3 regions of the Exiguobacterium sp. s21 genome follow, and region 1 is predicted to be linked to each of the others. Evidence: riboswitches for the same ligand, from Rfam matches in the RefSeq annotation. Region 1 holds a riboswitch; each other region holds the start of a gene.
The links. Region 1 has a riboswitch for thiamine pyrophosphate ahead of thiT (energy-coupled thiamine transporter ThiT). Riboswitches for the same ligand answer to the same signal wherever they lie in the genome.

Region 1 (4,095 bases):
CGTGATAAGATAACGGAGACGACGACTTACTCGTATACGCTCGTCATCGCACCGGACGAAGTCGGAACCGCGACGATTGAAGTCGATGGCGAAGTTGTTCGCACGGATACGGTGACTTACGCACAAGCAAAAGAATCACAATGAAGAGGTGGCGTGCGCGTCGCCTCTTTTTCTAAGGAGGTAATGGAATGAAAGGTACGATTATTCGATTACAAGGCGGGTTTTATGACGTCATGACGGAAGAGAAACAAGAGATCCGTTGTCGCGCCCGCGGCAATTTCCGAAACCGGAACATCTCACCTGTCGTCGGCGACGATGTCGACATCCAAGACCAAGGGGATGGTACCGGTTATATATTGGCTGTTGACGAGCGGTCGAACCATCTCGTCCGTCCGCCAATCGCCAATATCGATCAAGCGTTCTTGTTATTCTCGGTAAAAGAGCCGGCGTTCTCGTTCCATCTGCTCGACCGTTTCCTCGTCTTGATTGAATCGAAGCAAGTCCATCCGATTATCGTTTTGACGAAAATGGACTTGTTGACGGAGTCGGAACGGGAGAAGATTCATGAAGCAGCGGCCTTATACCGTTCGATCGGCTATGAGGTCATCGAGACGTCGACCGAGGACGGATCGGGAATCGAACAAATTCGTGGGTCGTTTAAGGAGAAGACGAGCGTATTCGCCGGACAGACCGGGGTCGGCAAGAGCTCGCTCTTGAACGCGGTCGCACCTGAGCTTGAACTTGCGACCGGGAAAATCTCGAAATCACTCGGGCGCGGTAAGCATACGACGCGTCACGTCACGCTGATCACGCTTGCCGACGGGCTCGTGGCCGATACGCCTGGTTTCTCGAGCCTCGAGTTCCCAGAAGAACTCGAAGTCGAAGAGATGCGCTGGTGTTTCCCTGAGTTCGTCGAGCGGCACGATGACTGTAAATTCCGCGGTTGTGCCCATTTGAACGAACCAGGTTGTGCCGTCAAAGCGGCCGTCGAAGCTGGAGAAATCGCTTCCACCCGCTATGAGAATTATGTTACGTTTATGGCAGAGTTAAACGATAGACAACGGAGGTACTGACATGATTAAAATTGCACCATCGATTTTAGCGGCGGACTTCGCCAATTTAGAGGCAGAAGTGAGGGCGGTCCAAGAGGCTGGAGCGGATTACATCCATTTTGACGTCATGGACGGTCAATTCGTCCCGAACATCTCAATCGGCCTACCGGTGTTAGCGAGCTTACGGAAGAAGTCGGACATGGTGTTAGACGTCCATTTGATGATCGACCAGCCCGAACGGTTCGTCGAAGATTTTATCAAGGCCGGGGCAGACATCGTCACCGTCCACGTTGAAGCGACGAATCATTTGCATCGCGTGTTGCAACAAATCAAAGCGGCTGGCGCCAAGTGTGGTGTCGTCTTGAATCCTCATACGCCGCTGTCGTCGATTGAACATGTGCTCGGTGACGTCGACATGGTGCTCCTTATGACGGTGAACCCTGGCTTTGGGGGCCAGGCATTCATCGAATCGGTCGTCCCGAAAATTGCAGCGCTGAGCGAGATGCGCCAAGCGCGTCGTCTCGACTTTGAAATCGAGATCGACGGCGGTGTCAACGCAGAGACGGCGAAATTATGCATCGACGCTGGAGCTGATGTGCTCGTGGCTGGCTCAGCCATCTATAACGAGCCGAGCTATAAAGACGCAATCGATAGCATTCGTCACGCATCTCGTGTATAATCGTCAATAGAACAACAAATATTGTCGCAAGGGGTGTCACATTCTGTGGCTGAGAGGCATTTGCTAACCCTTTGAACCTGTTCCGTTCACACGGACGTAGGGATGTGGCGAAAATGCACGTTGCTACTCGATAGCAGCATGGCGTTTACGTCATGCTGCTTTTTGTCGTTCGCTCATATAATTAGGAGGGAATAAGATGAAACAACGTTTAAAACTACAGGCGCTCATTGAAATCTCATTGTTCGCCGCACTCGGCTTGATCTTTGATTTGCTCATCCCGTTCCGGATGCCGCAGGGTGGATCGATCAGCCTGGCGATGTTGCCAATCTTCGTGATGGCGTACCGCCATGGATTAAAAGGAGGACTGGCGACAGGAGCGCTCGTCGGAACGTTGCAACTGCTGTTCGGGGCTTACATCTTCACGCCGGTCCAGTTCCTGCTCGACTACACATTCGCTTATGGTGTCGTCGGTATGGCCGGACTGTTCGCCGGACAAGTGAAACGAGCCGCCAAGGACGAGGCGAAAAAGACGCTCGTCGTCTACTTGGTGCTCGGGGCGCTCCTCGGTTCTTTGCTTCGCTACGGCGCCCACGTTTTATCAGGGATCGTTTTCTTCGCCGAGTATGCGGAAGGGCCGGTCGTCGCCTATTCGTTTGCTTATAACATGACGTATATGTTGCCGTCCTTCCTCGTGTCGGCCGTCGTCCTCGTTCTCTTGTTCGTCTCGGCACCACGTTTCGCCACGCTCGCGACCCGGGACGTCCGCTAATGCGGGTGCTGATCGTGGCGGCCAGCCCGGAACCAATCTCGGGACTCCCTCGTGACGTCGATTACATCATCGGCGTCGACGGGGGGTACGAGACACTGTTGAACCACGGGCTGAACCCGGATCTCGTCGTCGGCGATTTCGACTCTTTCACGGGCGAAGTGCCGATCGACGCCGTCCGTTACCCATCTGAAAAAGATGTGACCGACCTTGAGATCGCGCTCGAGGCGGCCCGTGGACACGGGGCGACGGAGATGCTCGTGTACGGCGCTCTCGGTGGACGCCTCGACATGACGCTCGGTAATATTGGGCTGCTCGAGGCGTATCCAGAGATGTGTTTGTTCACGGCCGGGCAAACCGTTCGTCTTGTCGGAACCGGGCGTCACGAGCTCCCGCGTCAAGACGATCACTATTTGTCGCTCGTCCCGTGGAAACGGGCGAACGTGTCAATCCGTGGCGTCAAATATCCGCTCGACCACCACGATGTCGTCAGCCATGAGGCGCTCACAATCTCGAACGAGTGGGCCGGCGAATCAGCGGATTTGATTGTGCATGAAGGCACGGTGCTCGTGCTGTATATCAAAAAATGAACACAAAAAAATCCCATCGGCGAATGCCGCTGGGATTTATTTCGTTCGTGTATAAAAATTATACGCGTTCAACGAGACCTGATTTAAGAGCGCGAGCTGAAACCCAAACTCGTTTAGGTTTACCGTCAACGAGAATACGAACTTTTTGTACGTTTACACCCCAAGTGCGTTTTGTCTTGTTGAGTGCGTGCGAACGGTTGTTACCTGATTTAGGTGATTTACCTGTTACGTAGCATTTACGTGCCATGCGTTTCCCCTCCTTTTTTATGTGGGTTCGTCCTAATAGACACTCGTTTATATTAGCACGGGTTTTTTCACGATGCAACTAGAAAATCATAGGATGACAAGAAAAAAACTTGACATTACTGGAAAGGATTTTAATAATGAATGAGGGTTACGGCTACAATTGACCGAGTTTATGGAGCAGGTTCTTTTAATAACTAGGTACTTATTGTAGAATGTAGTGAAGGTATCATTCCGAATGAAGGAGGCTACTCCATATGGCAATTGAAATGAAGACAACATATGGCAATATTGACATCACGAACGACGTGGTCGCAACACTCGCAGGCGGTGCGGCGATGGAATGTTTCGGCGTTGTGGGAATGGCGTCTCAAGCTCAATTGAAAGACGGGATTGCAGAACTATTGAAGCGTGAAAACTACGCCCGAGGCGTGGTCGTACGTCAAGATAGAGAAGACGTACATATCGACATGCACATCATTGTGAGTTACGGGACGAAAGTGTCGGAAGTCGCATATAACGTGCAAAGCCGTGTAAAATACACGCTCGGTGAAACTTTAGGATTAAACGTTTCGTCGGTAAACATATTCGTACAAGGCGTTCGTCTGACGAATGACTGACGAGAACGAAGGAGGATTTGGTGTGGGTTTAAAACGTTTAGATGGATTGGTGTTCGCGAACATGGTCGCGAACGGTGCAGCCAACTTGAGCCAGAATGCGGATTATGTAGATTCGCTTAACGTCTTCCCGGTGCCGGACGGCGAC
Region 2 (4,095 bases), on a different contig from region 1:
GTGAAGCGTCATATGGCCCACTCAAGTCGCCGTCACACATCAAATAATATGTGTTCGCAATCCGCGCGAAGCTGAGGTCGTGCGTCACAAACAAAATCGTCTGGCCGGATCGTGTTCGTTCGACCATTAAGTCATAGAGCGCACGAAGCGATACCTCGTCTTGTCCGGCAGTCGGTTCATCAAACGCAATCAGTTGTTTATTAGACAGCATCATCACTCCGATGGCGAGCCTTCGTTTTTGACCGTGACTAAGGGAGAGTGGATGGTGGTCACGCACTGATTCGAGCCCGAGCCGCGTTAAGACGTCCTCAATCGGGCGATTATGGCCATATGCGAGTTCTCGGGTCACATCATTCGTAACGAATAGATGCGCCGGTGATTGCGGGACGAGGCCGACTTCACGATGTTTCCGGGCTAGGCTTCGCAGCCATGTCGACTTTCCGCTACCATTTCGACCGAGCACCGCAATGAGATCACCCTCAGCGACCTTTAACTCGCTCGCTGCTAATTGAAATGTTTTTCGTTTTAATTCCGGTATGTGAAATAACATTTCCTTTCCTCGTTCAACTTTAATTGGAGAGAACGCATAATCTGGTCGGACGATGAACGGTCCATCATAGTCGATGCGCCCACTCACGAGCTTTATTTGTCGGTTAAAAAAATCACCCCATATGTATGGCCGATGCTCGATGACGACAACGTTTACGGTCTGTGCGACGCCGTCGAGCCAACGAACGAAATGATGGGCGGTCTCAGGATCGAGGTGAGCGAGCGGCTCATCGAGGAGGAGCCACTCGGGACGGCCAATCAAGGCACAAGCGACGGCAATTTGCTGCTTCTCACCCCCCGATAGGTCATGAATGGTACGGTGACGATAATCGGTCAAATGCAACGCCTCTAACATTGTGGTGACACGGGCCATCATCTCGTCTCTCGCGACGGCAAAGTTTTCGAGCGTGAAAATCAATTCTTCTTCGACCGTCTGCATGACGAACTGACTGTCCGGGTCCTGAAAGACCGTTCCGACGCGCCGGTTCACTTCGCCAGCTTCATACGTATCATAAGAGCGATCGAACAAGTGCAATCTGCCCGTCACGATGCCATCACAATTGTCCGGATAGAGACGATTCATCAAAGCGAGCAATGTTGATTTTCCCGAACCACTTGCCCCTGTAATGACCGTTCTCCCTTTTGTTAGACGTAGTGTGATATCCGTCAAGACATCGCATTTCTTGTTCGGATAACGAAATGTCAGATGTTCTGCCTCAATCATGCATACGGTCCTGTCGCGCGAGAGCATACCCATCAAGCGCGCCCGTCCGAAGCAACAAGTCGCTCAAAATCTTACCGCCCAGACCAGCAATCAACATCCCGCTCGTTGCGCGTAGTGCGAACATCGTAGCTACATATGTCGGACTGAGGGCATTGAGCCCTCCCATGACGTACGTATATGCGAAACTTGTCACAGCAGCACTGAATCCGGCGAGCATGAGCACCCAAAGATCATAGCGTTTATAACCCGTCAAAGCGAACGCCGCTTCGGCGCCGATCCCTTGAACGATCCCGACTAAAATGATGCGCGGTCCGATGGCGTTGCCAATCATCATCTCAATCGTCGCCGCAAGCACTTCGGACAAGAATGCAGCCCCAGGCTTGCGAATGATATAAGCTGCGATAATCGAGACGATGAACCATATCCCAAAAATCCATTCGTAGGCGATTGGTCCAATCAGACCGGCCCACAAGTTCCCAGCATGGACGAACGCCAAATAGACCACCGCGAACACGACCGATAAAATCGACAACAAGACGATCTCTTTTAACTTCCACGATTTAAGCATCCATACGTCCCTCATGTGACGGACTGTTCACGCTGAACGTCACCGTCATGACGACGTGGCTTGTCTTCTGTCGGACGCGTTCAAACGTCGCCTCATAGAAAGCGAACACCGGCTCGATGTCCCCATGTATACCTGAGGCGTAATGCATCGAGTCATTGAAGACACTTCGCTCTTTCGCAAAAGCGATTTCTTCGTAGATGATGTCCATATAGTCGTCATCACCGAGCGGATAGAGCGCGAACTGTGAGGAGATATATTGCGGACCGACGGGACCATTAAGCGGTTCGCTCGACACAACGAGCACTTCATCTCCGGCCGTATCCCCTGGACACCCGACCGAGAACGTCCCGCTCATCGACACATGTTCCCCTGTCTTTGTCGCGTGTGACAGCACGGCCTTAGCCACATCGAATACATGCTCACTTCGTCCACGGATGACCGTCGACACGTCATCGGTATGTCGCCAGACGTTTTGTAAATCCGTCTCCTTCAACGCCCCTTTGATGATGCTCACGAAATCAGTCGTCATCGGGCTCAGTGTAAAGCGGAACCCGACGATCGGGCTCGTTCCACATTGTTTGTTCATGTTCTATTCCCCCTTATTATGTGTACACAAAAAAGCCGCATCCATGAGAATGCGGCCACTCGTCCAATTTTAATCCATTAGAAAAAGTGCCACACTTCCTCACGCCGGTATTACCCGGATCGAGTCATAAGGGATTGGAGCCATGCTCACATCTCAGCCGAAGCACCCCTAGTGTAGTCCAATGTATGCGGTTGTTCATGCAAGAATCAGTATAGACGACCGCTTTCATTTTGTAAACGGTCTTATGAGAACGTGACGACCTCGTTCCCCGGAAGTGTGTCCCGGAGCGTCGACCAATCCAGCGCCATCTCCTCATCTGTCAGCAGACAGTGATCGAGCTCTTGTTCGATGATGGCTCGATCCATCCGCTGCCCGATCAAGACGAGCTCCGTCTGTCGGTCCCCGTACGGTTCGACATAGTCGGCGGCGAGTTCCGGTTCGGCCGCGAACATGTGACGACGCTCATCTTCCGGAAGCGTCGCGAGCCAGCGCCCGGCATGTTCGAGCGTCGAGGCGTAGCCCGCTTGTGAAAACAGACAGGCGAGGTCGTTCCGGGAAGCAATCCATAAGAACCCTTTCGCGCGGACGATTTCTTCCGGAAACGCCTCGATCCAGGCATGGAGACGCTCCGGGTGGAACGGCCGACGCCGACGATAGACGAATGAACTGATGCCGTATTCTTCCGTCTCCGGCGTGTGCACATCTGTCTCAAGTTCTTGAATCCACCCGGCCGCATGCATCGCCTGTTCGAAATCGAACAAATTGACATCCAACAGCTCGGTCAATTCCACGTTCGCATGGACAGACGTCAACAGCTTCGCGGTCGGGTTGAGCGCCTTCAACAGTCCGGTCATCTCGCCGAGTTCGGTCTCGTTCACGCGATCCGCCTTGTTCAAGACGATGATATCGGCGAATTCGACTTGTTCGACGAGCAGGTCGACGACTTCGCGGACGTCTGTCGCCTCAATCGCCTGCTTGCGTTCATGGAGCGACTCGCCTGAGTTGAAATCTTTTAAGAACCGAAACGCATCGACGACGCTCACCATCGCATCGATATAGACTCGGCTCGTCAAATCGATGCCGAGGGCGTCATCGGCATATGTAAACGTTTGGGCGACCGGGATCGGCTCTGAGATACCGGACGACTCGATGATGATTCCGTCGAGGTCCCGGTCGTTCGCAAGCTCTGCTACCGCCTCGAGCAGGTCCTCACGGAGCGTGCAACAGATGCAGCCGTTCGATAGTTCGACCAACTTTTCGTCCGTCCTTGAAAAACCGCCCTGTTCAATCAATCGCTCATCGATATTCAACTCGCTCATGTCATTGACGATGACGGCGTATTTCTTGCCCGTCCGATTGTTCAATATGTGGTTTAATAGTGTCGTCTTACCGCTTCCTAAATAACCGGACAGCACGGTGATCGGGATTCGTCTCATTCTACCCACACCTAAATCGTAATGATTACTTTTTAGATGATGACGGGTCGGTGACGTCTGTCAAGAAAAAAACACGCCCGTTTCCGGACGTGTTCTCCTGCCTATTCTTCTAACGCCTTGCGTTCGGCCTCTGAGCGTGGATAGGCGTTCGCCTGCCACTCGGCTCGATAAATCGAGTCGAGCTGGGTCAGACCGACCTCATCCGCGTCCTTATCGGCATCCACACTCGGCG
Region 3 (4,095 bases), on a different contig from region 1:
GATGGATTTGTTTCATGATGTCACTCCTTTGTTTTAGTGTATCGAATCAACGTTCTGAACGGAACTTTTCTTCACGTGAGACGTATAGGACACCGAGGAGGGAATGATGATGAAAATCCAATACGAATTGACAGAAGACGACTATATCCGGTTCAACTTGAGCCATATTAAACGTTCGAAGACCGGAAAGCGAATGATTCTCCTGCAGCGAATCATCGGACCACTTATCTTTTTAGGCGCTGCTTTCGTGCTGGCGACGTGGCTCCAAGAGACGGACTGGTGGCTGTACGGGATATACGGAATCGCGAGCGTTCTGTGGTTCCTATATTATCCGAAATACTTTGAACGGCACGTCCGGAAGCAGACGCGGCGTCTCATCGACGAACGCAGCAACGAAGGTATGATTGGTCCCCACACGATGGATTTGGAGGAGACTGGTCTGCGCGATTTAAATGAGTTCGGCGAGACGCGTGTGTCATGGGCAGGAATCAAGGAAGTCGTCGAGGAGGACGATTATGTGTATCTATACAACTCCTCGGTCAGCGCCTATATCTTGCCGAAGCGCGGACTGGACATGGAAGAGGTGCGCCGATGGCTGCCGATACGCTGACGATTCAACTTGTCGATGACACGAACCGGGAGGCTGTTGTCGCCTTGACCGTCGCTTCTGACCAAGCTCGCTTTATCGAAACAAACGCCGAATCGCTCCGCGAGATGGAAACCGATGTCAAATATGCGTGGCAGTGCTATGCACTTTGTCGCGATGATCATCCCGTCGGCTTCATGATGATTGGGGCAGAGAACAAGGTGGAGCGTTACATCTGGCTCGATCGATTTATGATCGATGTGACAGAGCAAGGGAAAGGTATCGGTTCAACATGTTTACAACTTGCGATTCAGTGGATGCAAGAACGCTTCGATGTCGATGACCTCATCCTCAGTTTGCATCCGATGAACGAACCGGCAAAACGGTTCTATGCGAAGGGGGGATTTGTCGACAGTGGCCTGATTGATGAGGCAAACGGGGAAGAGATTTGGGTGTATCACGTTAAGCAGGGACAGCCGTCATGAGTCGGCTGTCCCTGCTTTTGTGGACGTTGTATTTTGGACAGCACTGCCCGCTTTGAAAAAGAGAACGATCGCGGCCACTCCGAAAATCGAGATGAACACGTTTTGGAGCAGCACATCGACGAACATCGGCTCGCTGGAAAACGTGCCTGTCGCAATCTGAGCATTCCAGCGGGTGAACGTGGCGATGCGTTCGAGCGTGTACAAGAGACCGGACATGAACAGGCAAGCGGTGGCCGCCAATAATAGCGTCAATCGATTCAAGAAATGACCTCCCAGTATGTGTTATCCTGATTTTACCATTTTTTTCAGCGGGGGGAACTCCTATTTATCGTTTCACCGTGAGCGGTCGTAATTGCTTGACCCGAGCCAAGACGATCCAGCCGAGCACGGCCCCAGTCACACTCGAGGCAAGGAAGGCTGGGAAGAAGAACAGCGCCCCGAACTCGGTCCCCATCAACACCTTGGCGTACGGGACGGCGACGAGCGAAGCGATGAGGCCGGTCCCGATGACTTCACCAAATGCGGCGAAGGCGACGCGGTTCGTCTTCATATAGAAGACCCCGGCCAAAAGCGCCCCAATCATACCTCCGGGAAAGGCCAAGAGCGACCCGGTACCGGTCATGACACGGACGATTCCGGTCACGAACGCAACGAGAACGGCCCCGATCGGCCCGACGGTGACGGCGGCGATGACGTTCACCATATGTTGAATCGGATAGGCACGGGCGACACCGGTCGGAATCGAGATGAACAGGGAACCGATGACGGCGATGGCGATGAGCATCGCCATCCAAGTGAGTTGTTGAATACGCATAGATAGTCTCCTTTCAAAATGAAAACGCCACTTCTCCAAGTGGAAAAGTGGCGTGGAAAGACAGACGAATCCCACACCACTTCCCTACGCTGGTATGAGCCAGATCAGGTTCGAAGGGTCCGGCGCATGCCGTCTCAGCCCGAAGGCTCCCCTAGTGGTCGTTTATTAACATGAGTATAGCATACCGTCATTGGACGCGGTCGAGCTTTCGTGGTCGGAACGTGACATAGATGATGCCGACGAACAGACCGTACAACAAAAGGGAGAAGACGAGATTGATCAACCACGGGAGTGTCCCCATGAACACGGCGACGGACGCCTGTTGAAACCAAACGAGCGAGAGCGAGACCCCGATGAAGCTGAGCACGAGCGTGGTCCAAAAGGCGACATCCCGTCGCTTGAACAGACGCCAGACGAGCAGACCAATGAGAAGACTGACAACGGCCGTCGCCCCTAAATACATATACAAGATGGCATCGACCGGGTATGAGTAATATACAACGTCCATATCGTTTCCTCCTAGGAGATGATGAAAGAAAGGGTGAACAGGATGAGACAGGCAATCCCATGGCGTGACCGATCGTTTCGTGAACGGTTCGAACGATGGATTGAGGCAAACGTGCCGAATGCGAGGTGGCACGTGATCAAAGATACCGATTTGACGTACTTGCTTGTTGGCGCGCTCGATGAGGAACGTTACTATGCCAAAGCGGTGACCGACATCAGCCGTGGCGAGGCCGGACTGACGGCGCTTCTAGCCGAGCGGCATCCGGGTCTCATCCCTGACGTCATCGCCATCGAGTTCGCTCAGCATTGGTTACTCATGCGAGACATCGGCGGTGAGGCGTTACGTGAACGACCTAACGTGAGTCGATACGAAGCGGCGTTGCGTCAATACGCACAGCTGCAGCGACAGGAGATCGACCAGATCGAGACCTGCTTGTCTTACGGCATCCCGGACCGCCGACCGGACAAGTTGAAGGACGAAATCCGTGCGTATTTACCTGAGCTCTGCGCCGGGCTCGAGCAATACAAAGCCGAGGCCATGCTCGCGCTTCAAGATGAATTGATCGCGATGTGCGATGAGCTGGCGATTGGGATGCCGATGAGTCTCGAGCACGGTGATTTGCACGGCGGCAACATCTTCTGGCGGGAACGGACGAATGATTTGTGTATCCTCGACTGGGGCGACGCGACCGTCACGCATCCGTTTTTCAGCGTGCGCGTGTTTTGGAACGCGCTGTACGACTTATTGCCGGAAGAAGACGAGGTCGCCTGGTATGAACAGATTCAAACGATGCGTACGGTTTACTTGGAAGCGTGGAGCGGCGTCGCACCCAAGGACGTACTTTGGCGTCATCTATTGATCGCCGAAGAGCTCGGTTGCGTCTATCGTGCCTTGTCGTGGCATGTATATGTGACGAAGTACCGGTACGATGTAGCTGAGTCGAGCGATAAGCCGGCGCAATGGCTCAATTTGCTACTCGAGTACCGGGACTTGAAACGACGCTTCCCATAAGTCATTCATGTTTCTCGAGTAGGTTTTCATAATCCGTCTCGCTCCAAAACAGCGGAGCAATCGACTCCGGTCCTTTGAAGATCTCACCGTCTCGGTCATAGACGATGGCGTAGCCACCCTCGACTTCAAAGACGATCAAATCGGCCTTCACTTCCTTGACCCCGTTCCCAGCGATGATGACGTTCTCGAGCGGGTCACGCGTGACTTGGACGCCCCATTCATCGAGCTCGACGATGAGCGCGGATGTGTAGGCGTGGCGGTTATAGAGCGCCTGAAACTCGCCTTCGGTCAGGACGACGTCCGTCGGTGGGGCACTCGCCCCATATTTTCGCTTCTCGATCTCTTCGACGAATTGGAGGAACGACGCCTCTTGCCAAAACAGTGGCGCGACCGACTCGGGACCGTTGGCGATGTCTCCATTTTCACTCTCATAGATGGTGGCATAAGTGCCGTCGTCGAGTTTGAACGGATGGATATCGGCGTATGTATGATGGATGCCGTCGCCGGCGATGACGACGTGCTCGAACGTCTCGCGGAACGGGGTGAGTCCATCGTTCTCGAGTGCCGTCAAGAGCGGCGCTACTTTTTCGTATTGGTCGAAGACGTCCTTAAAATCTTCTCGCGTCCAAGCGGTGATGTCTTCGGACGACGGCTCATTTGTATCGGTTGGGACGATGGGTTGCTCAACGGA

Region 2: it holds a riboswitch for thiamine pyrophosphate, as region 1 does, so the genes downstream of both, KNP06_RS08830 (YkoF family thiamine/hydroxymethylpyrimidine-binding protein) here and thiT (energy-coupled thiamine transporter ThiT) in region 1, are expected to answer to the same signal.
Region 3: it holds a riboswitch for thiamine pyrophosphate, as region 1 does, so the genes downstream of both, thiW (energy coupling factor transporter S component ThiW) here and thiT (energy-coupled thiamine transporter ThiT) in region 1, are expected to answer to the same signal.

The regions. Positions count from the first base shown of each region.
Region 1 covers NZ_JACSLF010000002.1:276,289-280,383, forward strand. The annotation lists gene pknB (Stk1 family PASTA domain-containing Ser/Thr kinase) at 1-144, shown strand, start outside; gene rsgA (ribosome small subunit-dependent GTPase A) at 189-1,073, shown strand; gene rpe (ribulose-phosphate 3-epimerase) at 1,075-1,731, shown strand; TPP riboswitch at 1,751-1,851, shown strand; gene thiT (energy-coupled thiamine transporter ThiT) at 1,928-2,500, shown strand; gene KNP06_RS03905 (thiamine diphosphokinase) at 2,500-3,087, shown strand; gene rpmB (50S ribosomal protein L28) at 3,146-3,334, opposite strand; gene KNP06_RS03915 (Asp23/Gls24 family envelope stress response protein) at 3,588-3,950, shown strand; gene KNP06_RS03920 (DAK2 domain-containing protein) at 3,973-4,095, shown strand, end outside.
Region 2 covers NZ_JACSLF010000006.1:83,765-87,859, forward strand. The annotation lists gene KNP06_RS08820 (ABC transporter ATP-binding protein) at 1-1,273, opposite strand, end outside; gene KNP06_RS08825 (ECF transporter S component) at 1,266-1,841, opposite strand; gene KNP06_RS08830 (YkoF family thiamine/hydroxymethylpyrimidine-binding protein) at 1,834-2,427, opposite strand; TPP riboswitch at 2,507-2,607, opposite strand; gene KNP06_RS08835 (GTP-binding protein) at 2,670-3,863, opposite strand; gene KNP06_RS08840 (hypothetical protein) at 3,965-4,095, opposite strand, start outside.
Region 3 covers NZ_JACSLF010000003.1:244,937-249,031, reverse strand. The annotation lists gene KNP06_RS05930 (VOC family protein) at 1-16, opposite strand, end outside; gene KNP06_RS05925 (YcxB family protein) at 110-610, shown strand; gene KNP06_RS05920 (GNAT family N-acetyltransferase) at 592-1,071, shown strand; gene KNP06_RS05915 (hypothetical protein) at 1,066-1,332, opposite strand; gene thiW (energy coupling factor transporter S component ThiW) at 1,397-1,885, opposite strand; TPP riboswitch at 1,950-2,048, opposite strand; gene KNP06_RS05905 (hypothetical protein) at 2,073-2,393, opposite strand; gene KNP06_RS05900 (aminoglycoside phosphotransferase family protein) at 2,436-3,404, shown strand; gene KNP06_RS05895 (hypothetical protein) at 3,406-4,095, opposite strand, start outside.